DNA from 2 places in the Brevibacillus sp. FSL L8-0520 genome. Region 1 is predicted to be linked to the other one. Evidence: riboswitches for the same ligand, from Rfam matches in the RefSeq annotation. Region 1 holds a riboswitch; the other holds the start of a gene.
What was found. A riboswitch is a leader RNA that binds a small molecule or an ion and turns the genes downstream of it on or off. The one in region 1 is predicted to bind S-adenosylmethionine.
Positions count from the first base shown of each region.

Region 2: another riboswitch for S-adenosylmethionine. It lies ahead of mtnK (S-methyl-5-thioribose kinase); the one in region 1 lies ahead of NSQ24_RS02820 (sugar ABC transporter substrate-binding protein).

Region 1 is NZ_CP150171.1:481,738-496,378, forward strand. It holds gene NSQ24_RS02760 (Flp family type IVb pilin) at 1-120, shown strand, start outside; gene NSQ24_RS02765 (A24 family peptidase) at 129-647, shown strand; gene NSQ24_RS02770 (TadE family protein) at 626-1,042, shown strand; gene NSQ24_RS02775 (pilus assembly protein TadG-related protein) at 1,083-1,547, shown strand; gene NSQ24_RS02780 (hypothetical protein) at 1,586-2,338, opposite strand; gene NSQ24_RS02785 (DUF192 domain-containing protein) at 2,356-2,700, opposite strand; gene NSQ24_RS02790 (AAA family ATPase) at 2,799-5,663, shown strand; gene NSQ24_RS02795 (hypothetical protein) at 5,650-6,087, shown strand; gene NSQ24_RS02800 (hypothetical protein) at 6,111-6,695, shown strand; gene NSQ24_RS02805 (WG repeat-containing protein) at 6,707-7,915, shown strand; gene NSQ24_RS02810 (S-layer homology domain-containing protein) at 8,022-9,134, shown strand; gene NSQ24_RS02815 (phosphotransferase family protein) at 9,376-10,314, shown strand; SAM riboswitch class I at 10,380-10,501, shown strand; gene NSQ24_RS02820 (sugar ABC transporter substrate-binding protein) at 10,631-11,656, shown strand; gene NSQ24_RS02825 (sugar ABC transporter ATP-binding protein) at 11,733-13,217, shown strand; gene NSQ24_RS02830 (ABC transporter permease) at 13,219-14,214, shown strand; gene NSQ24_RS02835 (catalase) at 14,562-14,641, shown strand, end outside.
Region 2 is NZ_CP150171.1:4,330,222-4,344,862, reverse strand. It holds gene NSQ24_RS21455 (sigma-70 family RNA polymerase sigma factor) at 69-575, shown strand; gene NSQ24_RS21450 (anti-sigma factor) at 565-1,773, shown strand; SAM riboswitch class I at 1,873-2,020, shown strand; gene mtnK (S-methyl-5-thioribose kinase) at 2,219-3,448, shown strand; gene mtnA (S-methyl-5-thioribose-1-phosphate isomerase) at 3,445-4,488, shown strand; gene NSQ24_RS21435 (GNAT family protein) at 4,556-5,098, shown strand; gene NSQ24_RS21430 (ABC transporter transmembrane domain-containing protein) at 5,319-7,061, shown strand; gene NSQ24_RS21425 (ABC transporter ATP-binding protein) at 7,083-9,173, shown strand; gene NSQ24_RS21420 (MFS transporter) at 9,255-10,433, shown strand; gene NSQ24_RS21415 (hypothetical protein) at 10,501-10,635, shown strand; gene NSQ24_RS21410 (RDD family protein) at 10,697-11,254, opposite strand; gene sppA (signal peptide peptidase SppA) at 11,279-12,244, opposite strand; gene NSQ24_RS21400 (amino acid ABC transporter ATP-binding protein) at 12,387-13,115, shown strand; gene NSQ24_RS21395 (IS1182 family transposase) at 13,556-14,641, shown strand, end outside.

The sequences.
Region 1 (14,641 bases):
GAGTACGGCTTGATTCTCGGCATTATCGCGATTGCCGCCATCGCTGGCCTGGTCGCCATGAAGGATAAGATTGTCAAAGTATTTAAAGATATTGCTGACGGTCTTGGCAAGGGCAGCTGAGTTTGGAAATGTTCACGTACGGTCTTTGTCTGTTCGGTCTGACGATCGCGCTTATCTTTGACGTGTGGAAATATCGAATCCCCAACCTGTTGACGGTATCGCTCGCGCTGGCCGGACTGGCAAACGGCACCATTCTGTACGGCTGGTCCGGCTTCGTGGAGCATCTTTTGGGCTTGCTGGCCGGACTTGGAATATTTCTTGTCCCTTACCTGATGGGAGCCTTTGGCGCCGGAGATGTAAAAATGATGGGCAGCATCGGTGCGGTCATGGGTCTTCCCTTTATCGTCACCAACAGTTTTGTCGTGATCGCAGTCGGCGGAGTCATCGCAGCCGGGATCGTTGTCGCTGCGCGAGGCTTTAAAGGGACATGCGAGTTGCTCTATCTCTTTATTGTCTATTTGTGTAGCGGAAAGCTGAAGGACTTTTTACATGTGCTGAAAGATCGCTCCCAGCCGGTATTTCCGTACGGCATCGCAATATTTATCGGAACGGTGGTGACCATGTATTGGGGATCCGCAATCGTCTGAGACAACTTGTCAAAAGAGAAGAAGGGCAGGCCATCACGGAATTTGCGATTGTCCTGCCTGTCATGATCCTGCTGATCACGGGCATCCTCGTTTTTGGACATATGATGTACGCCAAAACCCTCGTGGTCTTGTCTGCCAGCCAGGGAGCGCGGGTGGGCGGCGCTGTCTGGGATGATGAGGGGGCAGGAGCCGCGCGGGCCAAAATCCGCAACACCGCCCTGTCCATTCTAACGAACGGCCTGAGCGGGTCTCACGATGTCCAGATCCGGGAAACGGGAAATGACATCAGCGTGACAGTCACTTATGACTACCCGGTGACGATCCCGATCATCAGCGCGTTTTTCTCCAATCCTGTTGTAAAGCTTGAGCATACGGCTGTCTATAAAGTGCTATAGCGGTGGGACAAAAATCCTGAGCAGGAAAGAATGAGGTCAGATGAAAATACCAGCGAAGTGGAAAAAGGAATGGAAACGAAAGTGGGGCCGGTGGAAACGGGACGAAAAGGGCGGCGCCCTGGTGCTGTTCGCCGCTTTTCTTCCTGTCCTTGTGGCTGTGGCCGGGCTGGTCATTGACACCGGGGTGATCGCCTATCATCAGGCGAAGCTGTCCGAGGCCACTGACGCTGCTGCCTGGGCGGGACTGGATTCGTATGACCGCGATCTCTGGAATGTAGAGCCGCCCGAAGAACCGCGGGTCGTGCTTGTACCGGGCGAAGCACGGTCGCTAGCAGCCAGCTACCTGGCGATCAATTATCCCCAGGCTCAGCTTACCGGTGTAGAGGTGAGCGGTGGCACCATTGTCGTGAAAGCGGAAGCGGAGTGCCAGTTTTTCTTCATGAAAATGTTTGGCATCCAGGGGACCACCTTGTCCGCATCTGCGGAGGCGAGGATGGAAGAGTAAAGGACGGCCACCCGCGACCGTCCGTACAAGATACGGTATTACATTCTGCTGCTCTCCTCTTGGTATACGTCGAAATCGAATGCTTCTTTTCTTGTGCGAAGCTCCAGGTACAGCAGGTAGTAGGCGGCGCCCTCAAACGGCAATATCAGCATTTCGCGTATGAGGAAGAGCAGGAAGGCTATCGCCGGCTGACTGGCAATTGCCGGAAACAAAAAGCCGGGCAAGTATTGCAATACTGCTCTCACGACGGCAAAGATCAGGATGATGCCCAGGACGCGAAGCGTGGAGCCCTTTACCAAAAAGAGACTTCGCTTCAGTGCCGCGATCGCCCCCATCCCTTCAAAGGCGATCACCTGAGGAAAGACGGTAAACCAGATCATGAGCAAAATGCCCGGAATAATCAGCAGTAGCGTACCCAATGCCACCCCTGCAAATTCAAGCAGGCTGGCAAGGATAACGACGGGCACCAGGCTGCCAAAGGCCGTCAGCGCCTGAAGCTGCTGATCCCATTGTGTTCCCAAATGAGATCGTTTCAAAACGATTCCCATGTAGACGAAATAGAGGGACAGCAGAATGCCGTTGACCGGCGTCATGATCAGCGGGCTGAACGCTTCCTTCAACTGCTGGGACTGTGCCCATCCTGTCAGCGCTTGCTCTGACCAAAAGAGAAGGGAAACGATCAGGAACAGGAAGGGAAACTGGCTGAGCCAGATCCGTTTCCCCGTTTTCAGACTATGGCCCAGAAGAACTGAAATGGGCTGAGGTTGGATATTCGATGGCTGAATGATCATGGTCACGATTCCTTTCGTTAGCTTGTAATTTCCAGTCGATCGCCTATTTCAGTCTGCGTGTTGCGGATCGTATGGGCAGGCAGTTCGATAACATAGGCCGCCCTTTTTATAAACGGAGTATACCGCCATGGTTGCAGCTCCTCCATGAGATGGACGATCTCGCCGTGTTGATCGACAAACAGACAGTCAATGGAAAAACGCATAAACCAGGTATGGACAGCCTTGCACGGGTTTATGATCAATGCCTGTCCCTCCGGGAGCGTGCTTCTCCCGAGCAAGCCGAGCATCCTTGTGACCGACGTGTCGGCACATTTGGCCTGCTGTGCGATCATTCTGTTTTTCGTTGCATTCCAAATCTTCATAAACGCCCCTCCGGGCTGGATATTTTGCCCAATCTGGCATTTGTTCTACATCATAACAATTCTGGATTTTTCTATCAAGCCCATTGAGACGAGGCGGGATGACGAAAGGAAACGATTCAGACATGGCATGGAAAAAGTGGATGCGCATTCTCTTTCCGGAGCTTCAACTGCTTGACCATATACGGGAGCGAGGGTTTTCGGGGAAAAAGGCAGAGCGTCAGCAACAGCCCGAAACATCGCCATTTCGGCAGAGCGGGATGGCCGGGCAAAGCCAATCGCTAGCCTCGTCTGCGGGAAAAGAGACCTTTGGCCCTTTGGCCAGCGGAAGAGAGGCAGTGGCAGATACCGTCCGGGGGTGGAACAAGCATGCCTGGGTCCGGTCCCGGGCCGAGCTGGATGATCTTTTCCCGGCCATCATCGAAGAGGTTAACGGGCAAATCAACCGGCAGGAGCCGTTCGTCTACGAAGTGGCGATCGCCTACAAAAAAAGCTTTTTGCTTCGGGAAAGCGGAAAAGTCCAGCACAGGCTCCTGCTGGCCGGACCCGAAGGGACGGGCAAGCTGCGAACATTATCTTTGCTGCTCGATCAGTTTTGCCGAAAGCGGCTGTTGCCGTACGGCCACGTCACGACGGTCGATTTGGACAGATATGGTGAGCGGGAGGCACATACGCTGTTTCTCCTCGACTGTGCAAATGCCTTTCGGGACGGAATCGGGACGGTTTGCTTCAGAGGCATTGAGCGGGCTGGCCCGGAAATCGTCCAGTACGTTACGAAGCTGTTTGCAGATGGCTTGATCCGGACTCCGGAGGGGGGACAGATAGAGGCCTCCGACTACTTCCTGGTCCTCCATGTGGACCAGCCGTCTCCCAAAAGCGAAACAGCAGGAGCCGCTGAACAAATGGAGCGAAGGACGCTGGAGAAAATGATTTCGCCAGCCGTTCCGCAAGCCCTGGTAAAAAGTCTGGATACGTGCGCGTTCACTGCTGCCCCCGGCCTTGATACTCTGGCGAAGCTGCTGGGAGAAAGGTGTCTGGCGCAAGCAGAAAGGCTCGAAGCGGATATCCGGCTGACCCTTTCTTTTGAAGAGTCCGTTTTTCAAGAGCTCGCCAAACAGGTAGAACAGACAAAACGGTACGAGAAGGCGATTGAGGAATGGGTCACACATGTATTTACCCCGCAATTGCTGGACTGGAGAGCGAGAGGAGTGCTTCGTTCCGATCAGGAGGCGCTGGTGGCTTTCCGGGAGGGAGAGCTCGTTCTCGTCAGCGGAGCGGTCAGCTTGCCGCTGCCGGGTTTGGCGAGAGGGCAGGAGCAGGAGCTTTCAGAAGCTTTGCTGGAGCTGGAGCAGTTGACCGGATTGGACGCCGTTAAGAAATTCGTTCGAGAATGCCTGGATGTCGTGACGGCTGAAAAAAAGCGAAGCCTGACAGGCCAAACGAAGCTTCCCATGTCGATGCACATGGTGTTCTCAGGCAATCCGGGTACGGGAAAAACAACCGTAGCCAGGCTCGTGGCCCGCATCTGGAAAAGCATGGGGCTGCTGTCGGGCGGTCAGTTGGTCGAGGTGACCAGACAGGATCTCGTAGGCGAGTATATCGGCTCCACAGCCGCCAAAACCGCAGAAAGGATAAAGGAGGCGATTGGCGGCGTGCTGTTTATTGATGAGGCATACACACTGTCCCGGGACCCTGCCGATCTGTACGGCCGGGAAGCCATCGATACACTGGTCAAAGCGATGGAGGACCACCGGGACCAGATGATCGTTATCCTGGCCGGCTATACACGGGAGATGGACGCCTTTCTGAAAGTGAATCCCGGTCTTCGCTCCCGCTTTCCGCTGCAGATCGAATTCCCCGACTACACGCCGGAAGAGATGGCGGAGCTTCTGGAGAGAATGGTAATCGGCCGCGGGTACGAAATCCATCCCGATGCCCGTCAGCATTTGCTCGGAATGATTGAAGGCAAGCAGGTACGGGGCCGAAGCGATACCGGAAACGGGCGTCTGGTTCGCAACCTGTTTGAGGAAGCTGTCAGGAGGCAATCAGCTCGTCTGGCCCAGTTGGAAGCGGGGGCGGAAGAGTGGAGGTGGCTGCGAGCTGAAGACTGGGGCATCGGTGATAAGGAGCGCGGTACTGCAGAGAACATAATGGCCGAGCTGGAGGAGGAACTGGCTGCCGTCGTGGGATTGGAGCCGGTCAAATACATGGTCAGGTCTTTGGCGGCACAAATCCAGATCGCACAGCGGCGGAAAGCGGCCGGAATACCCGATGCGGCGGGACAGACGCTGCACATGATTTTCCAAGGGAATCCCGGAACAGGCAAGACGACGGTGGCCCGGATCATTGCGCGGCAGTTGTATCGATTGGGCGTAATCAAGCGGGATGAGCTGATTGAAACGGATCGCTCCGGGCTCGTCGCCGGTTATGTGGGGCAAACGGCACTCAAAACGCGGGAAGTCATCGAGCGTGCGCTGGGGGGTGTGCTCTTTATCGATGAAGCATACGCACTGGCGGGGGCCGAAGGTGACTTTGGCCGGGAAGCGATCGACACGCTGGTCAAGGCGATGGATGATTTTCGCGACAGTCTCGTCGTCATTCTGGCAGGCTACGGCGAGGATATGACCGGGTTTTTGGCAAGCAATCCCGGCTTGCGTTCACGGTTTCCGACGATCATTGAGTTTCCGGATTATACACCTGATGAATTGCTGCAAATCACCCGGCAATTGTTGGCGCAGCGAGGCTATGAGGCTTCTGCTGCGGCAGAGCGAGCCATGCGGCAGCAGTTTGTTCAGACGCAAGGGGACAAGATGGCGGGGAACGGACGCTTTGCCAGGAATCTGTGTGAACGGGCAATACGCTCGCACGCCATGCGCCTGAGCCGAAACAAACACGCAACCATACAAGAGCTGACCATGTTGGAAGAATGCGATGTGGTGGAGGAGGCTATCTATGAAAGCAGCTAAGGCGATGTTCGCGGTCTGTTTCTATCTGCTCCTGCTCCCCTGTGTACTGATCCTGGTCACCATGCCGCTGTTCTCTATCCTCGACATGATCGAGGTAGCCAAGTACGAGGCTCCCCGTCTGGGGTATCCCCTGATTGTGCTGGGAGTGATCGGCGGACTGCTGTTCGCATCCGTCCGGGTGGGAGCCTTGCGAACCTTGTACCGAAAATACCCGGTTTTGCTGCCTTTCCTGCATATCGCTTACTTTATGGCGATTGGAACATCTGCAGGTCTGGAAGTGATGAACCAGTGGGCAGACAGCTTGTTGTTTCCGAAGTGGCTGGCGATAGGAGGAGCGGTCGTGATTGTTCTGGTGACCCGGGTCTTCTTGTCTTACTGGTACTGCAAATATCCGATTAGTCTCACCGTGAGAAAGCAGGGGTGATGCAAGTGGAAGAGTCGCGCCGCATGTCAAGCAAGTCGGAGACGAGGGGAGATGCGCCTCGGTCATACGCTCCGGACAGCAGAAGCAAACCCGAGCCCCATGATGCGGTCCCCGGCGAAAAAGGAATCGGAAAATCATTTTTGCTGGCAACCATTTTGATTGCCGCGGCCGTCTTCTTTACGGGGGGACAACTGCCGGAGGGGGATGCCGCTCAGATCGTCAATAGCCGGGTCAGCACGTCCGTCGCAGCCGGTGAACAGTTGTTTGCCGAAGAGAATACGGCCGGTTTGGAAGCGAAGGATTTTGTCGTAGAGAGCCCTGCCGACGAAGCGGGGGAGGCAACCATGCTGATTTGGGATTTCAACGCCGAAGACGGAGATCAGATCGAGATCCTTGTCAATGGAAAGTCGGTATACCCCGTACTTACTTTGACGAATCAGCCGGCAGCGATCAGCGTTCCCGTCCCGAGCGTAGTGACGGTAAAAGGCCTAAAAGATGCCGGAGGAGGCATTTCGTACGCTGTGAAGCTTCCTCAGTCCGGTCTTGCTTACTTTAACGCCGTTTCTGTTCAAGGTGTAAATACCTATACGATAAACCTGAAGAATTAGGGGGTGCCACCATGTCCATACAATCGAATACCGGGGAGCCTACTACCCATTACATCAAAGTCGTACCGGCTGAATTGGAGCTGCATCCCGGTCAAACCGCACAGTTGAAGGCGTACCTCGTCTGGATGGATGGACGGGAGGAGGACATTACTGAGCAAGTACGCTGGAGCACAGATCAGCCACAGATTGGCACAGTAACCAAGGCAGGTGCTGTAACTGTAGGTGTGGTCGGAAACATGGTCGTCCTGGCCCAGTATGAGGGGCAGCGGACGGAAACGCACATCCAGGTGACGGCCGCCGCCGGACCAGTCAAAAAAAAGAAGAGCTGGGGCAATCGCAAAAGCCTGATCATCGGAGGAGCGATCGTGGCAGTCACGCTGATTATTAACGGCGTCGCCCTGTCCCAGATGAGCGGCGGAAAAGGCGATTCGGCAAGTGCCCAGCCAGAACCCGCTCCGGCCAGCCAGACCTCCGAGAGCAAAGAACTGCCAGCAGAGGAGACGGAGGAGTTCAATGCCTACAGCCCGGCAACCGACGGAGATAGAAAAGATATGCGCTCGTCCCTGTTTGGATTTGCCAAGGAAAAGGCAGTTGCAGCCATAGAGACAGCGTCGAGTCTCAGCGGGCAGGGGAAAGAGCTGGTTCCATCTGTTCCCCCAATGCCGCAGCCAGAGCTGCCAGCGGAACAGGCGGTACAACCGCCAGCAGAAGCGGCAGCGACGCCCAGCCCGGCGGCGACAGCGGAGACTGCCGCAAAAGCCGCTCCTCCGACAGTCGCAAAAAAAGAAGCCGCCCCCAGACCGAAGAAAGAAAGCCCAAAAAAGCAAAGCAAGCCGACTCCTAGCGTACAGCCGCAACCACAACCAGCAAAGCCCAGTCAGGTTGCAGCAAAGCCCGCCCAGCCAAAGCCGCAGCCAAAAGCCGCACCAGCCCCTGTGCTTGTACCGGTCCAGCAGAACGGGAAATGGGGCTATGTCAAACAGATCAATCCGTTTGACAAGGAGCTGGCGATTGCGTATCAATTCGACCATGCGACAAGCTTTTCCGAAGGGCTCGCTGTCGTGAAAAAGGGCGGGAAGTTCGGGTACATCAACGCCGAGGGAAGCCTCGTCATCGATTGCCAGTACGAGTACGCCACGCCTTTTAAAAATGGCGTCGCCACAGTCAAACAGAACGGGAAGCTGATCCAGATCGATAAAACAGGAGCAGTCCACAAGTAAACGGAAATCCGATAATCGCATGGTATTCCCGTCCGTCAGCATCAGCACGATCACTTACCTAGGGAAAATGTTGCCCGAAGCATTATTTGGAAAGGAGTACTGAGAAATGTACAAACGTTATCTTGCCTGGATCGTTATGTTCGGTCTGTTCGTCCAAAGCTTTTTTGTCCCCGGCGCTTCTGCGGCTCCCGTATACTATGAGGATATTCAGGGGCATTGGGCCCAAAAGGAAATCGAGGAACTGAGCGCACTGAATGTTTACCGCCTCAAGTACGGGTATTTTCATCCGGACAATCCGGTTACCAGGGGCGAAGCGCTGGCTTTGCTGAACCGGGTGCTGGAAGGCATCTATGGTCCCTTGGAAACAGCCAAGCCAAATACGCATGTGGATCAACGGTTCTCTTATAAACAGGAAACGGAACAACTCCTTGCCAATATGCGCGCCATGCTAGACATACAAACCGGATTTGTCAATTCCTTCGATCCGGGAGAAAGCATGCTGTACTACCTGCACTTATCCGAACGTGGAGGTATGAAGCAGCCACAGAAGAACAACATCGACTGGTGGCTGTCCTCCGATTATTTGCAAAAGCCGTTGACCAGAGAAGAAGCGAGCATGATCCTGTTCCATGTCCTGGCTCCTTACAAAATGCGGGCGACAACCCTCAAGCTGGATGAAGTGAAGCCTTACTATACGGGCTACTATCTGTGGAAGCACGATCCCAAATACGAGGATACGGCATCGCCCTATGCGGCAGCGATTTCCGAATTCTATCTCTTTAACGCAGACAAAAATTTTGACCCGAAAAAACAAATGACACGAGCGCAGTTTGCCATCGTCCTGAAACGCTTGCATGATCTTTGGAAACGCGATACGCCTCAGCAGTTCAAGGAAACGCAGCTTCGCCAGAAAAACATCGTCAACCTCTTCCTCACCGCCGCCAATCAGGCGTATGTCCAGAAGGACCCGTCGCGGATCGGGCAGTTTTTCAGCAAGGACGCCCAAGAGTCACTGGAAGAGATCGCTCCGCTCCCTCTGCATGATTACAGCGGCAGCCTGGTGGTCAGGAAAGATGACAGCAATCCGAAGCGATTGTGGGTGACAGGAAGCTATCAGCATACGCTGACAGGAAATTATCAGGTGGAATACTCTTTGGAACAGGAAGAATCAAGCCCGTATGGCTGGAAGATCGTAAGAGTAAATTACCAGCAGAAGTAGTTGGGAATTTGTAGGGGGATTGGTCAGGCGCTGGCTTTAGCAGTTGCAGTCCAGGTGAAAAATGCAATGGCTGCACATCCAACTAAAGCGATAAACAGCGATTGACCCGTAAAGCGAGCAAAAGAAGCGGACGGCCCATTCGAGAGCTGTCCGCTTTTCATTTTTCATCTTCTGCGGGAAACCGGGATGATTTGATCACGGGGATAGCGAATATTCCGGAAAAGGCAAAGGAGAGGTGCAAATGACAGAATCAACGGAAAGGGACTGCTTTCAAAGATTGGTTCAAAGGCTTGAACCCCAAAGCAAGCTGGTTCGCTCCTGGGAGTTGAAAGGCGGTGTCTCAGCGCAGGTGACGGCGCTTGAAATCGAGCAGCTTGACGGCAAAAGGAAAAAAATGGTTGTGCGCCGGCACGGTGCGGCAGACATTTCACAGAATCCCCATGTGGCAGCAGATGAATTCAAGCTGATGGAACTCCTGAAGTCTGTGGGGGTGGCCGCGCCAGTGCCATTTTTCCTGGATCAATCAGGCGAGATTTTTTCCACGCCGTACGTCGTGATTGAATACATCGAGGGAAAGACTGAGTTCACTCCTGCCGATGTGACCGACCACGTTTTCCAGCTAGCTGCGCAGCTTTCCAGGATTCATAGTGTGGACGTCTCGAAGCTGGATTTGTCCTTTTTGCCCAAACTGGAGAAAGCATGTACCGAGAAAATCGAAAAACGGCCGGCAATCACAGATGAATCGCTGGGTGAGGGACGCATTCGGGATGTTCTGGAGGCAGTTTGGCCATTTCCTTCGCGGAATCCATGCGTACTGCTGCATGGAGATTTTTGGCCAGGAAATGTAATGTGGAGGGACGGACAGCTTGCTGCAGTGATCGACTGGGAGGACGCGCAGCTCGGAGATCCGCTCGCGGATGTTGCCAACGCCAGACTGGAGATTCTGTGGGCATTCGGCATCGAGGCGATGCTTCGTTTTACCGGTCGCTATCAATCCTTGACGAAGTTCGATTTTACAGACCTGTCTTACTGGGATCTGTTCGCAGCTTTGCGCCCGGCTTCCAAAATATCCGACTGGGGACTCGATGCGTCTACGGAACAAAAGATGCGGGAGGAGCACAGTTGGTTTGTCGCCCAGGCATTTGAAAAGATAGGGACAGGGAAGGGGAAAAAATCCTAGTTGACAGGTTTGAAAGCAGCCATTATATTCTGTATATACAAAAGGTTTTGATATGAGAATATGAACTCTTATCCAGAGAAGGCTGAGGGACTGGCCCAATGAAGCCCGGCAACCTAGCGCAAAGGAACACGTTTCTTTTGAGCCAAGGTGCTAACTCCTACAGGTAGCGATACCTGACAGATGAGAGGCGAAAATCCGCTGATTTAAGCCTCTTTCATCTGGAAAGAGGCTTTTTTGATGGAGCAAATGGATGTCGATTCCGGTTCAAAACCGCAGAACAGCGTACCGTGTTACTTTAAAAAGGGGGTTTTCCGATATGAAAAAGAAGTTTAGTTTGATTGGATCGCTTATCCTTTCTGTGTCTCTTTTGCTGACAGCTTGCGGCGGGGGCAACAGCGCGTCTTCCGGAAACGGCGGAGCGGGTGGCGGCTCCGGCGAGAAAGCAAAACGGATCGCGCTCGTGATGCGGCAAAACGTAGGCACATTCTCGGCTCAGTACATTGCCGGCGTCAAAGCCGAAGTAGAAAAGAACGGCGGAGAGCTGACTGTTTTCAACGCAGATACCGATCTGTCCAAAATGGCTTCCAACCTGGATGCGGCGGTCAACCAGCGTTTCGACGGCATTCTGATTGACCACGGCACTGCAGAAGCACTGCAGCAAGGAGCAGAAAAGGCTGTGAAGCAAAACATCCCGCTCGTGCTGTTTGATACAGACATCAAGCTTCCCGGGGTTCCTGTAGTAGAGCAGGATGACCAGAAGCTGGCTGAGCTTAGCCTGGAGAAGCTGGCTGAAGATACCGGCGGCAAAGGAAACATCGTGAAAATTTGGGTGGCTGGCTTTGCACCGATGGAAAAACGCCAGATCACGTACGAAGCCTTTTTGAAGAAATATCCGGATATCAAGGAGGTTGCCGCTTTCGGCAGCGCCACCAACAACACCGCGCTGGATACGCAATCGCAGATGGAAGCCATTCTGAAGAAGTATCCAAACAAAGGAGATATTACAGCGGTCTGGGCTTCCTGGGATGAGTTCGCCAAAGGAGCGACCCGCGCCATTCAGCAAGCCGGCCGTACCGAGATCAAAGTATACTCGATCGATTTGAGCGACGAAGACCTGCAGCTCATGCAGGATCCCTCTACCTCGTGGGTAGCGACTGCAGCGGTAGACCCGGGCAACATCGGACGGATTCAAGCCCAAACCGTCTTCAAAAAAATCAACGGCGAGCAGGTGCCGGACAGCGTCAAACTGAATCCTGTGCTGGTCAAGCGAGACGATTTGCCGACGGACAAGAAAATCACGATGGGAGATCTCTCCCAGTACGTGAAAGAATGGGGCAAGTAATCCTGCATAGATGGTGTAGCGTAATCCCGTTGATCATCCATCAACGGGATTCTTCCTTAATAAGGGGGGACAGAAAATGACGACTTTGCAGATGAACGGCATCATGAAGCAGTTCTCTGGCGTACCCGCGCTCCGTTCCGTCGATTTCGAAGTGAAAGCGGGAGAAGTTCACGCTCTGCTCGGAGCCAACGGAGCGGGGAAGAGCACGCTGATGAAGATTTTGACGGGAGCCTATGTGGCGGACGGAGGCTCCATTGTGATTGATGGCAGGGAGGCCGCGATCCAGTCGCCGCAGGATGCCAAAGCGCTCGGGATTCAATGCGTCTATCAGGAAGTGGATACGGCGCTGATCCCGTACCTCAGTGTAGCGGAAAACATATTGCTCGATCGCCAAATCCAAGCAAAGGGCTTGATCAGCTGGCGCCGCTTGTATGAAGAGGCGGAAGCGATTCTCGCAAGGTTTGGCTTTTCCATTCCTGTGAAAAAGCAGGTGGAAGCCTGTACGCTGTCCGAAAAGCAGCTGATCCTGATCGCCCGGGCGACGGTACAGCAGGCCCGATTCATTATTTTTGACGAACCGACAGCTCCGCTCAGCAACACGGAAACAGAGCGGCTGTTTCAGATCATCGAGCAGTGCAAGCAAGCGGGGTTGGGCATTATCTACATCTCCCACCGGCTGCCGGAAATTTTTCAAATCTGCGACCGGATCACCGTCATGCGCGATGGACAACGGATCTCTACCAAAGAGACGGCGGACACAACGATGGACGAGGTCATCGCCGCGATGCTGGGCAAGACATTCTCCGAGGAGTTCCCGAAGACCCAGGTGCCGATCGGCGAGACCATCCTGGAAGTGAAAAACGCCAGAGGAGGCAAGGTTCGCCGAGCGGACCTGCATGTGCGCGAGGGAGAAATCGTCGGTGTCGTCGGCCTGGTTGGAGCAGGGAAGACGGAGCTGGCACGTCTGCTGTTCGGCGCGGATGAGTGGGAGGATGGCAAGCTGATTGTAAACGGCAGGGTTTTGCGGCTTCGCACGCCGAAAGAGGCAGTCGAGGCGGGGATCGTCCTCGTGCCGGAGGAGCGCCGCAAGGAAGGGATATTCGTAGAGGAGTCGGTCGCCCGCAATCTGTCGGTGGCTACCCTGGCCAAATGGTCGCCAAAGGGCTTTGTGAAGCAAAGACTGGAGTCGGAGCAAGCCGAGAAGATCGTCCGAAAACTGGGGGTAAAGACAGCGGGCATCCGTCAGCCTGTCGGCCACTTGAGCGGGGGAAACCAGCAGAAGGTCGCTATCGGAAAATGGCTGGATACGGATGCGCGCATCTTTATGTTCGACGAGCCGACGAAGGGTGTGGACATCGGGGCGAAAAGCGACATATACCGCCTGATCGGCTCGCTCGCCGCGGAGAAAAAAGGCATCCTGTATTTTTCCTGCGAGTTTCCCGAGGTGCTGGGGATTGCGGACCGGATCCTCGTCATGTTCGAGGGACAAATCGTAAAAGAGCTGAGCCGGGAAGAAGCGACCCAGGAGTCAATCATGTATTACGCAAGCGGGGGTGAATAAGATGGAAGCAAAAAAATACAGCTTGTTTGATTTTGTTTATAAATACGGAACAGTTGCCGTGATCGCCATCGTCATCCTGCTTTTTAGCCTGACCAATCCTTATTTCTTTACCTATGCCAACATCACGGATATTTTGCGCTCCATCTCCATCGTCACATTTGTGGCCGTCGGTGTTACGTTTTCCTTGATTGTCGGCGGATTCGACCTGTCTGTCGGTTCGACCGTCTCCTTGACTACCGTTGTCTCCGCATCGATGATGGTCTGGTACGAACAAGGAGCGGTCGCGACATTGGCGGTTCCGATCGTTCTGGCCGTTCTGGTGGGCTTGATCAACGCGCTGTTGGTCGTGAAGATTCGGATTCCCGACCTGTTGGCGACCTTGGCGATGCTGTACATCGTAAACGGCGTCCATATGACCTATTCAAAGGGCTACTCGATCTACGCCAATATGCCGATGGAGGACGGGACGACTGCTCCGGGCAAATTTCAGGAATGGTTTCTCTGGCTGGGGCAAGGCGAGATTCTCTCCGTACCGGTGCCTGTGCTGCTTACCTTTTTGCTGGTGGCGGTCACGCATATTTATTTGACCTATACGAGACAAGGGCGCATGCTTTATATGACCGGAGGGAATGTGGAAGCGGCACGGCTCTCCGGAATACCCGTGAACCGGTACCGGACGCTTGCTTACGTGCTCTCTGCCCTGTTTGCCGGACTCGGAGGGATGCTCTTGGCTGCGCGAATCGGAACCGGTCAGGTGAGCAGCGGAGGCTCCATGCTGATGGATGCGGTGGCCGCGGCGTTTGTCGGTTTCTCTGTATTTGGCGCAGGCAAGCCCAATGTATTCGGCACCTTCGTCGGGGCCATCCTGATCGGTGTCCTGCTGAACGGCATGACGATGCTGAATCTTCCTTATTATGCGTATGACATCATTAAAGGAATTGTCCTGGCGCTGGCATTGGCAGTCACGTACTATCAATTGCGCAGAAAGCGGGCGTAGGAAGGATTGGAGTCAATCCTTTGCTGACTTGGAAGCCAAATGAAAGTCGCTACATACAGGGCGCAGCAGAAGAAGCCTGTTTTCAGCGGCTCACTTTAGGCTGTGCCCTGTAGCGGTTTTGCCGACCAACATCTCCAGAGTGTTACACATTCGTATGTGGCATGAAATTCCCTCTCTAATGGTTTCGCAGGCAATTTTTGCATAAAGCTACCCCCGCAGGAAGATATTACATATGTGCAACCAAAAAACGTGCAAGCAAGCTATTTGACTGAAAGCGGGGGAATGCAATGAGTGATGTTCATCAGGAACGAGGAGCGTCAGCGGAAGGAGAGAACGGGACCTCGGTAATGGGTGCCGGCGGCGTATACGACAAAAGAATGACTGCGGGGGAGGGCGAAGATTCTCTCACCAACCGGCAAGGACACCC
Region 2 (14,641 bases), 1.6 Mb from region 1:
AAAAATTTTGCTGCAGGTGGAACTTTTTCTAAAAAAAGGCGTGGTATCAGGTGAAAGGGTGTGAAGGAATGGGAAAGGCAGGAGTGGAGGATGTGTACCGCCTGCACGTCAATGACATATACCGCTACCTCCGCAAGCTCACCGGCGATGCAGGCTGGGCGGAGGATCTGACGCAGGAGACCTTTTTCCGTGCCTTTCAGCACCTGGATACCTATCGGGGAGAAAAAGTGCGTCCTTGGCTGTTCAAGGTAGCGTACCACGCGTTTATCGACTGGCACCGCAAGCAAAAGCGCAGGCCTGTTCAACTGATCGACACCTTGCCTGAGCAGGCGGATCAGGCGGCGGTCAGTCCGGAATCGGCGGCACTGGCTAGGGAGACGGCGGCCCTCGTGCTGACTGTTCTCCGGGGGCTGCCGGAAAAACAGCGACAGGTGCTGCTGCTTCATGCGGAAAAGCTCAGCTATGCGGAAATAGCCGACGTCCTCGGCATCGATGTGGCCGATGTGAAGCGGTCGATCTACCGGGGACGATTGAAGATGCGAAAATGGTGGGGGGACGGTCAACATGGCGGATAACGGCAAGCTGGAGGATCATAAGCAAAAAAGCCGGGAGCGCGATCAGCTCCTTCTCGCTTATCTGCGGGGGGAGCTTGGCGCTGAGGAGACAGCGCGATTGAGGCAGCGTCTCGCAGACGACCCGGAGTATGCGGAGCGACTGGAGGAGCTTTTGCTGGGAGGCGGGCTGATGCAGACAGAACCGGAAGACAAAGCCGCGGATTTTTTGCCGGAGGAGAAGCAGCGCTCCATCATCCGCTGGGGAAAGTGGAAGAGCAGGCTGTCCAACGCCGCCTACACGGTGGGGATCTCGCTGCTGATCGGCTTTGTCCTGTTGTTTGTCAACTATTGGATTGGCCGGTCGCTGTATGAAGATATGTTTCGCGTCTCCAAGGATTTGGTGAATTTCACTCAGCCGGGGATCGTAGCAGGCAGCAGCGGCGCGCAGGTTGGCCTTTTTTATGGCAGCATTCAAATGGAGCTGCGCGAAAAGGTGGGGGGCGACCGTCAGCAGCCAGGGTATTTCGAGACTACGAATGTGTTTACCAAAGTATCCTCCCGCCCGGTATGGAACGACGGCGTTCGGAAGAAAAATCTGTTTTTCCTGTTCCCGCTTCAGACGAAGCTGCAGGAGGATACCTCTTTCAGACGAGAGCCCGCGTGGAAGACGCTTGAAATGCTGCCGGAGGGGACGGTATCGCAACTGGCGATTTCCTTTGACCGGTTTATGAGCCTGGAGGAAATGTACGCTTTCCTGGCTCCGTATAATTTGGACCTTACCTGGCTGGCCGTGGATACCGGACAGGAGGTGCTGCATGAGGATGCCAAAGAAGGCGTGCTGCTGCTTTCGGCCGGTGACGTCTGGGGTTTTTCCGAACATGGGCTGGACTATGGACCGGGACCGATTCAGGTAAATGGCGAAGCAGATCGCCGCACCCGGGCGTACGTGGAGGAGATGAAATACCTCGCCGAGCAGGAGAGGCTGAGCAGGTCGATCGGACAAAGCCTGTTCAACAGCAGATCAGGATTGAAGATCGACGAGCGCTATCGGTATTTGGAGAAAAACGGTATCAAAACGTACGGAATCGTCGTCACCGGTCCGACCAAGGAACTGCTCAAGCTGAAGCAGGAAGCTGCCATCACCGCCGCATTCTTAGGACAAATCGACTGGTGGAACTGGAATCGTCCGAGTGCAAGCGGACAGCAAAACAGCTGGTAAGGCCGAGGATCAGCCGACTGGCAAAAAACAAAAAAGAGTGTTGACAGCGTGCATAGCCGCGTGTATGATTCAAACTAATCAAAACAGCATACGTTGGATACCTTATCCAGAGAAGGTGGAGGGACTGGCCCGATGATACCCGGCAACCGACACAGCGCTTGCCTGTCAGCTAGACTGACGGCGCGATTACAAGCGATGTGCACGGTGCTAATTCCTGCAGAAGCAAAAGTATTCTGGAAGATAAGGGGGAGACGACACGCCTGCCGCGTGTACGTATACGACCTCTTTTCTTCGGGAAAAGAGGTCTTTTTGCATGTCTGGCTGCAAAAACGGCTTGATCGGAGGCGCAGCCTGCAACATACCGTGCGGAATTATCCCCTGCTGAATGGGCCGGGAAAGCCGCTGGAAAGATCCAAATCGATTCACGTGAGGGGAGAAACAAGTTATGGCTTATCGTGCTTTGAGTGAACAAGAAGCAGTACAGTATGTAAAAGAGCTGCCCGGCCTGTTTGAAGCAGGGGCTGTCCTGTCCTCCCGCGAGATAGGCGACGGCAACCTGAATCTTGTCTTTCACATCCGCGATGAAGCGACCGGCAAAAGCGTGATTGTGAAGCAGGCTCTGCCTTATGCCCGCGTCGTAGGCGAGTCGTGGCCGCTGACGCTTGATCGCGCCCGCATCGAGAGTGAAGCGCTGCGCATCCAGTACAAATACGTTCCGGACCTCGTGCCGCAGGTGTACCACTACGATCAGGAGCTTGCCTTGACCGTCATGGAGGATCTCAGCGATCACATCCTGATGCGCAAAGGATTGATCGAGGGGCGACGCTATCCAAATTTCGCGAAGCAAATCGGACGTTTCATGGCCCACACGCTCTTTTTCACGTCTGATCTGGGAGCGCATCCCTACGAGAAAAAAGCGCTTGTCGGAACATTCTTGAATCCGGAATTGTGCAAAATTACGGAAGACTTGGTGTTTACCGATCCTTACGAAAATGCGCCGACCAACAGCTTCAACCCGCTGATTCGGCGGGAAGTGGAGGAAATCTGGAAGAACAAGCCGCTCAAGCTGGAAATCGCCAAGCTGAAGTACGATTTCCTCACCCGTGCAGAGGCGCTGCTGCATGGCGACCTTCATACAGGCAGCATTTTCGTCACCGAAACCTCGACCAAGGTCATCGACCCGGAATTCGCTTACTACGGCCCGATCGGCTTTGACATCGGCGCGGTAATCGCCAATCTGCTCCTGAATTATGCCGGCCAGCACGGACTGGAGAAGGATGGAGGAAAGCGGGAGTCTTATCGCGAATACCTGCTTACAACTGTCGAAGACGTCTGGAACGAGTTCGTCTCCCAGTTCGTCCAGCTATGGCACAAGCAGGCGAAAGAGCGCAGCGCACATGTAGAAGGGCTCTGGCAGAGCTACGTGAAGCGGTTGATCCAGGATACGGCCGGGTTTGCAGGCTGTAAAATCCTTCGCCGCGTGATCGGGCTGGCGGGTGTCGCCGATCTGAACAGCATCAGCGACGAAAAAACCCGTGCCGAAGCGGAACGGCTGGCACTGCTGATCGGTCAGGAGCTGATCCTGAAGCGGGGCGGCATCGAAGATTCGACCGACATCACAGACATCGTTCGCAATGCGACAACAAGATTTGATCAGGAGGCAGCAGCGGTATGACCACAATTCATGAAGCATTCGCACCTGTAAAGTGGGAAGGAGACTCTCTTCTTCTGCTCGACCAGACGCGTTTACCGGTAGAAACAGTCTTTCTTTCCCTCCATACGTCTGAGGAAGTATGGGCGGCAATCCGCCACCTGCAGGTTCGCGGCGCCCCTGCGATCGGGATGGCTGCGGCATACGGGCTTTACCTCGGCGTGCGGAACAGCGAAGCGGCAGATTCGTCAGCCCTCTGGAATCAATTGCTCGAGCAGGCTGACTACCTGGCGACAGCACGCCCTACAGCGGTGAACCTGTTCTGGGCGATCGATCGGGTCAAAGCACGCGTCCAGCAGGAGGGAGAAAAACCGGTAGACGCGTTGAAAGCGGCGGTTTTGGACGAAGCTCTCGCGATACAGCGCGAGGATGCCGAAGTATGCCGGACGATAGGCGAACACCTCCTCACCTTGCTGCAGGATGGAATGGGCATCCTGACCCACTGCAATCCAGGGGCGCTGGCTACCGCCGCTTACGGGACGGCGACAGCTCCGCTCTATCTGGCCAAGGAACGCGGCTGGAACCTGAAGGTATACGCTGACGAAACGAGGCCGGTGCTCCAGGGAGCGCGGCTGACCGCCTACGAGCTGCAGCAGGCGGGAATCGACGTCACGCTGATCTGCGACAACATGGCGGCCATGGTGATGGCGCAGGGAAAAGTGCAGGCTGTCATCGTAGGAACCGACCGCGTAGCGGCGAACGGCGACGTCGCCAATAAAATCGGAACGTATGGCGTTGCCGTGCTGGCGAAAGCCCATGGCATCCCGTTTTACGTGGCTGCACCGCTGTCGTCTGTCGATCTGGAAACGCCGACGGGAGCGGACATTCCGATCGAGGAGCGTCCGGCGGAGGAAATCACGCACGGCTTGGGCAAGCAGGTGGCTCCGGACGGCATCAAGGTCTACAACCCGGCATTCGACGTAACGCCAGCGGAATATATAACGGCAATCGTCACCGAAACCGGCATTTTCAAGCCGGAAGATATCCGCAATTCCAAGCAATAAATCGTGGCTGTATAACAAAAGCGCCCTCGGGCGCTCTTTTTCACTTTTGAAGAAGGGGAGAGATGACATGAAGGTTATTCCGATAACGCAGCATGCAGCGTTGAGGCGCTTGGAGCTTGCCGATGCAGAGGAAATGTTCTGGCTGACCGATACCAATCGTCTCCATCTGCGCGAATGGCTTCCGTGGCTGGATATCGTCACAAACGTGGCGGATACCAGAAGGTTCATCTCTGCCACTCTGGATCAGGACAGCCGCAGGCAGGGCACCCATTTCGGGATTTGGTACAACGGTCGTCTGACAGGAACAGTGGGCGTACATCATATCGACTGGACAAACCGGAAGACGTCCATCGGGTATTGGCTCGGAGCCCAGTACACCGGGCACGGACTGATGACGGCCGCCGTCTCGGCCTATCTGGATCACTTGATCTTTGGCGAGTGGGACTTGCAAAAGGTCGCCATTCACGCCGCTACCGAGAACAAAAAGAGCAGGGCCATTCCGGAGCGCCTCGGGTTCAAGCTGGAGGGAATCCTGCGAAGCAACGAATTTCTCTACGATCATTACGTCGATCACGCCGTCTACGGCATGCTGGCGTCAGAGTGGCGTTGAGTCCTTCAGTTTTTTGCTGCCGATAGAAAAAGCTGGATTGACAAGAAATTTTGTGTAAACTACCATGAAGATATTGGAAAAGGGATTGCGTATATCGCATCCCTTTCTTTTGATCGACAGGGTCAAAGTCGTCCCTGTTGATAACCGGATTACGGAGGCTCCGCCACAATCATGGCGGAGCCAAGTTTTCTAATAGGATAAGGAAGGAGGGACGGACGGCGTGTATATTTTGCGGCAATTGTCCTGGTTTTTCAGAAAATATTGGAAACGATATACAGTAGGGATTGCTTTTCTGTTTTTGATTGATCTGCTCATGCTGTGGCCTCCCCGGCTGATCGGGCAAACGGTGGATCAAATCCGCAATGGATCGCTGACGACATCTGGATTGGCGACGACGATTGTCACGCTGCTTTTGATTGGCCTTATCTTGTACGGGCTCCGTTTCTTTTGGCGGTACCTGCTGTTCGGCGGTTCGCTGATGCTGGAGCGGACGCTTCGCGAGCGGCTGTTTGGCCATTTGACCCGGATGTCGCCGTCCTTTTACTCGCGCCGTCGTTCCGGTGATTTGATGGCGCTGGCTACCAACGACATTCCCGCAATCGAACAGACAGCAGGGATGGGCGTACTGACGCTGGTCGACTCCCTGTTCGCCACGCTGTTGACTTTGGCTGTCATGATGGTGGCCATCGACTGGCAGTTGACGCTGGCGGCACTTATTCCGATGCCGTTTTTGGCCTGGGCGACCGCTTATTACGGCAAGCTTTTGCACGACCGGTTTTACCTGGCACAGGAAGCGTTTGGCGAGATGAACGACCATGTGCAGCAGTCCGTCTCAGGCGTACGGGTCCTGCGGGCTTTTGTACAGGAAAAAGAGGATGTGGAGGCGTTTCGCCGGGTCAGTGAGAAGACGATGGAGCGGAATATCAGCGTTTCCCGGATCGACGCCCTGTTCGAACCGACGATCGGCATTATCATCGGCTTCAGCTTTCTCATCGGGCTTGGCTACGGGACCTACCTTGTCTTTTCCAGCGCGATTTCCCTGGGCGATCTGGTCGCATTCAACCTTTACCTCGGGCTGCTCATCTGGCCGATGTTTGCCTTTGGCTGGCTGATGAACATCCTTCAGCGGGGGAGCGCTTCGCAAAAGCGGTTGTCGGAATTGTTCGCCGAACGGCCTGACGTGGTGGACAGCGAAACTGTGGTGGAAGATGTTCCGGACAATACTGTCGAGGCGAGAGGCTTTACCTTCCGCTATCCGCAGGCAGAGAAGGACGCCTTGTCGGATATCAGCTTCATGCTGCACGAAGGAGAGACGCTGGGGATCGTGGGCAGGACGGGAAGCGGGAAGTCAACGCTTTGCCGGACTCTGTTGCATCAGTACCCGGTAGAGTCGGACGCCCTGTTTGTCGGAGGGAAGCCGGTAGAACGGATTTCGCTGTCTGCCCTGCGCGGGAAAATCGCCTACGTTCCCCAGGAGCATCTGCTGTTTTCCCGAACGATCGAAGCGAACGTCGCTTTCGGCTCGCCGCAGGCGACTACAGAGGAAGTGTGGCATGCGCTCTCCCTGGCCGAAATGAAAGGCGATGTAGCGCAATTCGCGGAAGGGCTCGGAACCATGGTCGGTGAAAAAGGGGTCACCCTCTCAGGGGGACAGAAGCAGCGCATCTCGATTGCCCGTGCCCTGCTGATGAACGCTGACATCCTCATTCTCGATGACTGTCTGTCCGCAGTCGATGCGAGGACGGAGGAAAGCATTCTTCGCCACCTCCGCGATGAACGCAAAGGAAAGACGACGATCATCACCGCCCACCGGCTCTCTGCGGTCCAGCATGCCCAGTTGATTTTGGTGCTGGACGAGGGCAGGATCGTGGAGCGGGGGACGCATGATGAATTGATGGCGCAAAACGGCTGGTATGCGGAGCAGTACCGCAGGCAGCAGATGGAACAAGACGTCGCGGGTTAAGGGGAGAGAGGGGAACGTGTAATGAACGGCAAACAAGTATGGAAGCGGCTTGTAGAGTACGCCATGCCGTTTCGCAGACAGATCGCAGGGGCCCTGCTGCTGCTCCTGCTCGGTACCGCCGCGGAACTGGCCGGCCCCTTTTTGGCAAAAGTGATGATTGACAATCACATTCTGGCGGTTCAGAAGACGTGGTATCGCTTTGAAAAGGAACCGCTTACCATTGAAGGAAACCAGATCGCGATCCGGCTGGCGGATGAGTATTACGTCCGGGAGGATTGGCTGTCGTCCTTGCCTCCGGACGATGCACAAAAGGCGAAAAAGACACAGGTCGTGACCGAGGGAACGACCTACTATATGCTGGACCGTGAGCTGTCCGAGGACGGGGAGCCGAAGCTTTTGCCGCTTCCGGCCGTCGAGGGAAGGGAGCGGGTCAAGGCGACGCTCGTTCGCTCGGGGCAGGAGGTTGATCAGGCGGAGGGAATCCGCTTGACGGCGGACGAGGTGAAGGCGCTGTACAGCAGGGAGATTGCGCCGATATTGCTTTTGGCAGGCGGCTATGCCTTGTTGATCCTGATCAGCGCGGCATGCAACTATACGCAAATTTTGACGCTGCAGATGACAGCTCAACGCATCATCCAGCGCATGCGGATGATTTTGTTCACCCACCTGCAGAAGCTGCCGGTCTCCTTTTTTGACAAGACACCGGTCGGTCAGATCGTCTCCCGCGTGAGCAACGATACGGAGGCCATTCGTGAACTGTACGTCAGCGTTCTGGCAACTTTTGTGCAGAACGGGGTATACCTCGTAGGGATTTTGATCGCGCTTTTTGTCCTGCAGCCGCAGCTTGCCCTGTTTTGCTTTTTAAGCGTGCCGTTGATCGTCGCGCTCATTATCGTTTACCATCGCTTCAGCTCGCGCTATTATGCGGTCATCCGCAGCAGGCTGAGCGATATGAACGCCACGATCAACGAGATGATTCAAAACATGACGATCGTCCAGGCGTTTCGCCGAGAGTCGGGGGTTCAAGAGGAGTTTGCCAAGGTAAACGAAGAGTATTTTCGGGTTCGTCTGAAGGAGAACAACCTGGAGTCGCTTTTGCTCAGACCAGCCGTTGATCTCATCTGGAAAATCTCTCTCACGGTGATTGTCTGGTATTTCGGCTCGACTTCGTTTCACAGCGCCATTTCGTTCGGCGCGCTGTTTGCCTTCGTCGATTACATGGGACGCTTTTTCGAGCCGATCAGCATGATTATGAACCGTCTTTCGCAATTGCAGCAGGCTGCCATCTCCTCGCAGCGCGTGTTTGACATTCTCGATACGCCGGCTGAAGAGGAGAAGGGAGGCAAGGCTATCGAGCGCCCGCGCGGAGAGGTAGTCTTTGACCGCGTTTCTTTTGCCTATCAGGGTGATCAATACGTCTTGAAAGATGTGTCGTTCACGGCCAAGCCGGGACAGACGGTAGCGCTGGTCGGCCACACCGGGTCGGGAAAAAGCTCGCTGATGAATCTGTTGCTCGGCTTTTATCCGGTGACGAAAGGGCGCATCCTGATCGACGGCATGGACATGGGCGAAATGGATACGCGGACGCTTCGCCGCCATGTAGGGCTGGTGCTGCAGGACCCTTTTTTGTTTACCGGCAGTGTCGGATTCAACATTCGCTTGTACAATGACAAGCTTACGAATGACGATGTAAAACAGGCGGCGGAGGCAGTCAGGGCAGATGAGTTTATACGCCACTTCCCCGGAGGATACGAAGAACCCGTCGTGGAGCGGGGGATGACCTTGTCTGCCGGACAGCGGCAGTTGATTTCGTTTTCCCGGGCGCTCGCAGCCGATCCGGCTATTTTGATCCTGGACGAAGCGACAGCGAGCATCGACAGCGAGACAGAGTCGGCGATCCAGGAGGCGCTGCACGTGCTTTCGGCGGGACGCACGACGTTTATCATCGCGCATCGCCTGTCTACGATTCAGCATGCCGACCAGATTCTCGTTCTGTCCCGCGGCGAAGTCGTCGAGCGGGGCACGCATGACGAGCTGATGGCGCAGCATGGCCTGTATCAAAAAATGTACCAGCTACAGCAGGGGCAAATCTCTGCTACAGTAGAACAATAGCGATTGATCTTGACCTTGCCGCCGGGTGAGGGGAGATTATGAATAGAGAGAGTGAGTGCAGGAGAGGAGAACGCATACATCATGTCTTCAACACGTTTTACCTTTTGGGTGCTGATATTGGTCGTAGTCATTGCGGGAGCCAGCCAGGGGCTGACGATTCCGCTGTTGGCCGTGATGCTGGAGCAGCAGGGAGTTTCATCGGTCGCCAATGGGTTGAATGCAGCCGCTTTGTATATCGGTATATTGCTTGTGTCACCCTGGCTGGAAATCCCGCTGCGCCGGATCGGTTATCGGTCGACGATTCTGTGCGGGCTGTTAATGGTGACCGCAGCCACCGTCCTGATTCCGGTGTTTTCCCATCTGGCGGTCTGGTTTGTTCTCCGCATGCTGATGGGAATCGGCGACTCCGGTCTCCACTACGCCAGTCAAATGTGGGTGACCAAAATCGCCGCTCCGGAGAGGCGCGGACGGGATTTGTCGCTCTACGGTCTGGCCTACGGCATCGGATTCAGCATAGGGCCGCTGGGGATCAACCTGCTTCCGATAGGATTTTGGGCGCCGTTTGCCGCACTGACCGTGTTGTATGCGGCAGCGTTTATTCTGCTGGCGCGCATCCGCAATGATTTTCCCGAAGAGATCAAGGCAACTGAAGCCGGTGTGAAAAAACAGAACAGATACACGACTGTATTCCGGTTAAGCTGGCTGGCGCTGATCCCGTCGTTTTTGTACGGATTTATGGAAACGTCTTTAAACGGAAGCTTTCCGGTTTATGCTTTGCGTACCGGCATTTCCATCGAGTGGGTATCGGTTATCCTGCCATCCTTTGTCGTGGGCAGCATCATTTTGCAAATTCCGTTGGGCTCATTAAGTGACCGGATCGGCCGGAAGCGGGTCATGTTTGCCTGTGCGCTCGTCGGAGCCGTGGCGTTCATCCTGTTCCCGCTCAGCGGCGACAACGTCTGGATGATGATGTTCCTGCTGGCGATTGCAGGTGCGGCTGTCGGTTCCTTTTACTCGCTCGGTCTTGCCTTTGCGACCGATATTTTGCCGGGTGCGATGGTCCCTACAGCCGGGATCATTGCCAGCATGAATTTCGGCGTCGCCAGCATCCTGGCCCCCAATGTAAACGGACTGTTGATCCAGCTCTGGGACCCGCGGAGCATCTTCTGGCTGATGGGGCTTTTGCTGTTCGGTTTTGCCGCTGCTTGCCTGTTTTTCCGCACGACCCGCTCTTCTCAGGAGACCGCGGTGGCGTCATAAGCATAAAAATGTGAAGAGAGGGGAAGCGTAGGGATACAGTCATCTTTCCCAGAAAGGGGTTTGCCTGATGATGACGCCCTGTGTTTTCAAGCGGGGAATGATCTGGATTCTGTTTTTTATCATCAGTCTGATCGTGATCCCGTTCTTTTCCGATGACACGCCATCCACGCCTGCTCCGACTGTGAACAATGCAAGCAGGTAAAACCCGGGCAAAAAGGACTCGTCTTTTTCCATAAAGGCGAGTCCTTTTCTTTTGCTTCGGCTTACGTACGTTTGCTGTCTCGGATGACATACGTCCTGGCAATCAGATCGTGCCAGCCTTGCTTTTTCCGGTTCCACCCTGCCCACAAATACCCCAGTCCCAGCGGCAGGGCAGAGAGAAATTTGCCCACAACCTCTCGCAGCAATACCTGCCCCAGCGTCAACTGGCTGCGGTGCTGGCGGGCATTGACCACGCGGATGCCGGTGATGAGCTTTCCGAGTGTCTGTCCCGTCCACCAGGTCAGCAGGATGGCATAGGCGAAGTCGAATACGATTTCCAGCAAGTCGATGTACGAAAAGACGTCCGGCCCGGCAGTGAAAGCCCGGCGGAGCGGATTGAAGATCAAAAAGCTGATGCCGGTGAGAAAAAGTCCATCCAGCAGAGCAGCCCCGACCCGAATCCAGAAGCCGGCAAACGCATAGCTGGCCTCCTGGGAGGCATCCTCGCTTCCGGACGGCTCGGCTCCTGCGAAGCCTTGGACAAGCGCGGTCCGTGCGGCGGCATCAGCGGAGAGCAGGGATTCGGGAAAATCAGCTTCAGACGACGATTGGTCCCGCATGGCGGACACCTCCATTAGAAATGGTTACGGGATAAACTGGTACAACAGCTTGGGCGTCGAGCCCTGCTGCAAAATGCGCTCAAGGCCGAGCGGATCAGGGTTGGACCAGTAACGCTGCATGCGGAAGATCAGATTGCCAAGCGATATGTTTTCGGTAAACCGAACAATCTGCGCTTCCGGCAGTCCAGTCAGGGTCAAGGCATAGCGGGTAGCATCCTCCAGATCGCCAAAGCGATCCACCAGTCCCAGCCGCTTCGCCTGCTCGCCGGAGTAAATGCGGCCGTCGGCTATTTGCAGGACGCGCTCCCGGGGGAGGCTTCTTCCCTTTACGATTACATCGACAAAGCGATCGTAGCTTTGGTTGACCAGCGTTTGGAAAATTTGCCGCTCGGGCTCTGTGAGCGGACGGGCAGGACTTCCGATATCCTTGAAGCGTCCGCTTTTGATCGCATACTCCTGGATTCCCAGCTTGTGTATGGCATTGCTGTAGTTGGTCAGGGTAAAAATGACGCCCAGACTGCCTGTCAGCGTATTGGGATTGGCGAAAATGGCATCTCCCGCTGTAGCCAAGTAGTAGCCTCCCGATGCGGCAGTCGAGCCCATGCTGACAACGAGCGGGATTTGGCGAAGCTCCTTGAGCTGCAGCAGGCGGCGGTGCAGTTCATCCGTAGCGACTACCTCTCCGCCAGGGCTTTCGATCCGCAGGACGACTGCCTTTACTTGCTCGTCCTCCTCGATGCGCCTGATTTGTTCGGTCAACAGGTCGGCCATCGGTGTGACAGATGCAGTGGAGCGCTCACTGGTGATCGTGCCATTGACGTAAAGCTGTACGATTTTGGCCGTACCGGAGCCGGAGACGACATGTTCATCCCAGGCATACTCGGGATGGTCGGTCAGATTGCGCATGCCTCCAAAGATGCTTTCGACGCCGATGCCAAGGACAAAAACAGCCAGTACAAGAAAGAGTGCCGTCCATCTTTTACGGTTCATGGAAAACCACCTCAGATGTAGCATTTGCTCTTCTCTTTCCGGTTACGCATGCCTGTCATTTCACAAACTCATGCAATTTTCTAAAAATTGCGGTACAATTGGTCATAAGACAAGAGAGAATATGTTCGGGGGGTACGGAAGCGTGATTATCCAAGTAACGGATTTGAAAAAAAATTACGGCAGCCTGCAGGTGCTCAAAGGAATCACGACACAAGTGGCGGAACGCGAGGTCGTATGCGTGATCGGCCCGTCGGGTTCGGGAAAAAGCACGTTTCTGCGCTGCTTGAATCAATTGGAAGAGATGACGGCCGGGCGCATCGTGATTGACGGCCACGACCTGTCCGATCCGAGGGTGGACATCAACAAGGTGCGCGAAGAGGTAGGAATGGTGTTCCAGCGCTTCAACCTGTTTCCGCACAAAACGGTTCTGGAAAACGTTACGCTCGCGCCGATCAAAGTAAAAAAGATGACCCCCGAGGATGCGAGAAAACAGGGCCTGGCGCTGCTGAAAAAGGTGGGGCTGGAGGACAAGGCCGATGTATATCCGGATCGCCTTTCCGGAGGACAGATGCAGCGGGTGGCGATTGCCAGAGCCTTGGCGATGAACCCCAAGGTCATGCTGTTTGACGAACCGACCTCGGCACTGGATCCGGAGCTGGTCGGAGAAGTCTTGACAGTGATGAAGAATCTGGCCAAGGAAGGCATGACGATGATCGTCGTCACGCATGAGATGGGATTTGCCCGGGAAGTGAGCGACAGAGTGATTTTCATGGATCAAGGCGTCATCATGGAGGAGGGAGCACCCGAAGCCCTGTTGTCCAATCCGAAAAACGAGCGGTTGCGGGCATTTTTGCGCAAGACCTCGGCATAGCGACCGGTATAAAAAAATCGGCCCCCGATAGAGAGTCCTGCAAAAGTCCACCTAATATCTGTAAACCGTAACCCTAGTGCCCTTAGGTACTGGGGTTTTAAGTATCGAGAATGTAGCTGTAGTGGGGAGAAGCATGTTTCCGATCTGCGCTCCGGTCTACGTCCTGCAAGGATGTGAAACTGTCCGCTCCACAGCGATCCCGGGGGAAGCGCAAAACGGCGCGCAGCTCCGGGGTTTACTCATAGATTGCGCTTCTGTTTCCCCGGGCTCGCTGTTCCGCTTGGCTGGACTCCGCCAGTCGCTCCGCCTGGAAACATGCTTCTCCTCCGAAACAGTAGGTTTTCAACAGGCTGAAACCCAATGCCCCTTCGACACTGGGTTTGTTGTACAATGAAAAGAAAACGAAAGAGTTGGAACCATTGCTACAGCCCTCTAAACAAATCACGGCATCCTTCCATGCCGAATTATATAAACTAATTCCCGCGGATCACCCTTTACGTAAAATCAATGAAATCGTAGATTTCACATTCATTCATGAGTTGGTTCGTTCCTCTTATTGTGAGCATTACGGAAGACCTGCTAACGAACCCGAACTCCTGTTTCGTCTATTGTTTTTACAAGTTCTCTACAATCTTTCGGATGAACGCATCATTCAGGAAACGCAGGTAAACCTCGCTTATAAGTGGTTTTTAGGTTTAAATCCAGAAGATCCCCTTCCTGACCCCTCTCAATTATCCCGCTTTCGTAATCATCGGTTAGGGGCCGGAGCCGTGGATGAGGTGCTTAAATCAGTTGTACGTCAGTGCATCGAAAAAGGACTTGTGAAGTCAAAGACGATCATCATGGATTCCACCCATACACTGGCAGCTTCACAAAAACAAAAGCCGCTTGAAGTACTGCGGGATGCGGCGAAGCGCTTATTCCGTGTTGTGGTGAAAAAGCATCCAAAACTCGAAAAGAAACTCCCACGGTTACCGGAGTTGAAGAAAGATCAAGAGGATGCTGAGAAGATCATGCTTCACTACTTGGCGGAACTTGGAGAGACTGTCGAGACTTTGTTACCCGATCATGAGGGTTCCATCTCGGAGAAGGTCAAGATCGCCAAGGCCATCGTGGAAGACGAACGTCTCCTCGCCAATAAAGGTATTATGTCGGCCATTGATCCAGATGCACGCTTTGGATGGAAGAGTAATACGAAATCCTTTTTTGGCTACAAAGAGCATATTGCCATGACCGAAGAAGAAATCATTACGGCTGTGGAGGTCACCGGAGGAAGTACGGATGACGGAAAACAATTCAAACAACTTTTGAACCAATCGCTTGACGTAGGAATAGAAGTACAAGAAGTGATTGCTGACACCGCATATTCGGGTAAAGATAACTTGGACGAGATGAAAGCCAAGAAGATTCAACCCGTCGTCCCACTAAACCCAATCGTACATAACGGAGGGCTAAGGCAAGAAGGTTTTGAGTACAACAAGGATGCAGACTTTGTTATTTGTCCGGCAGGACAACATAGTATCCGA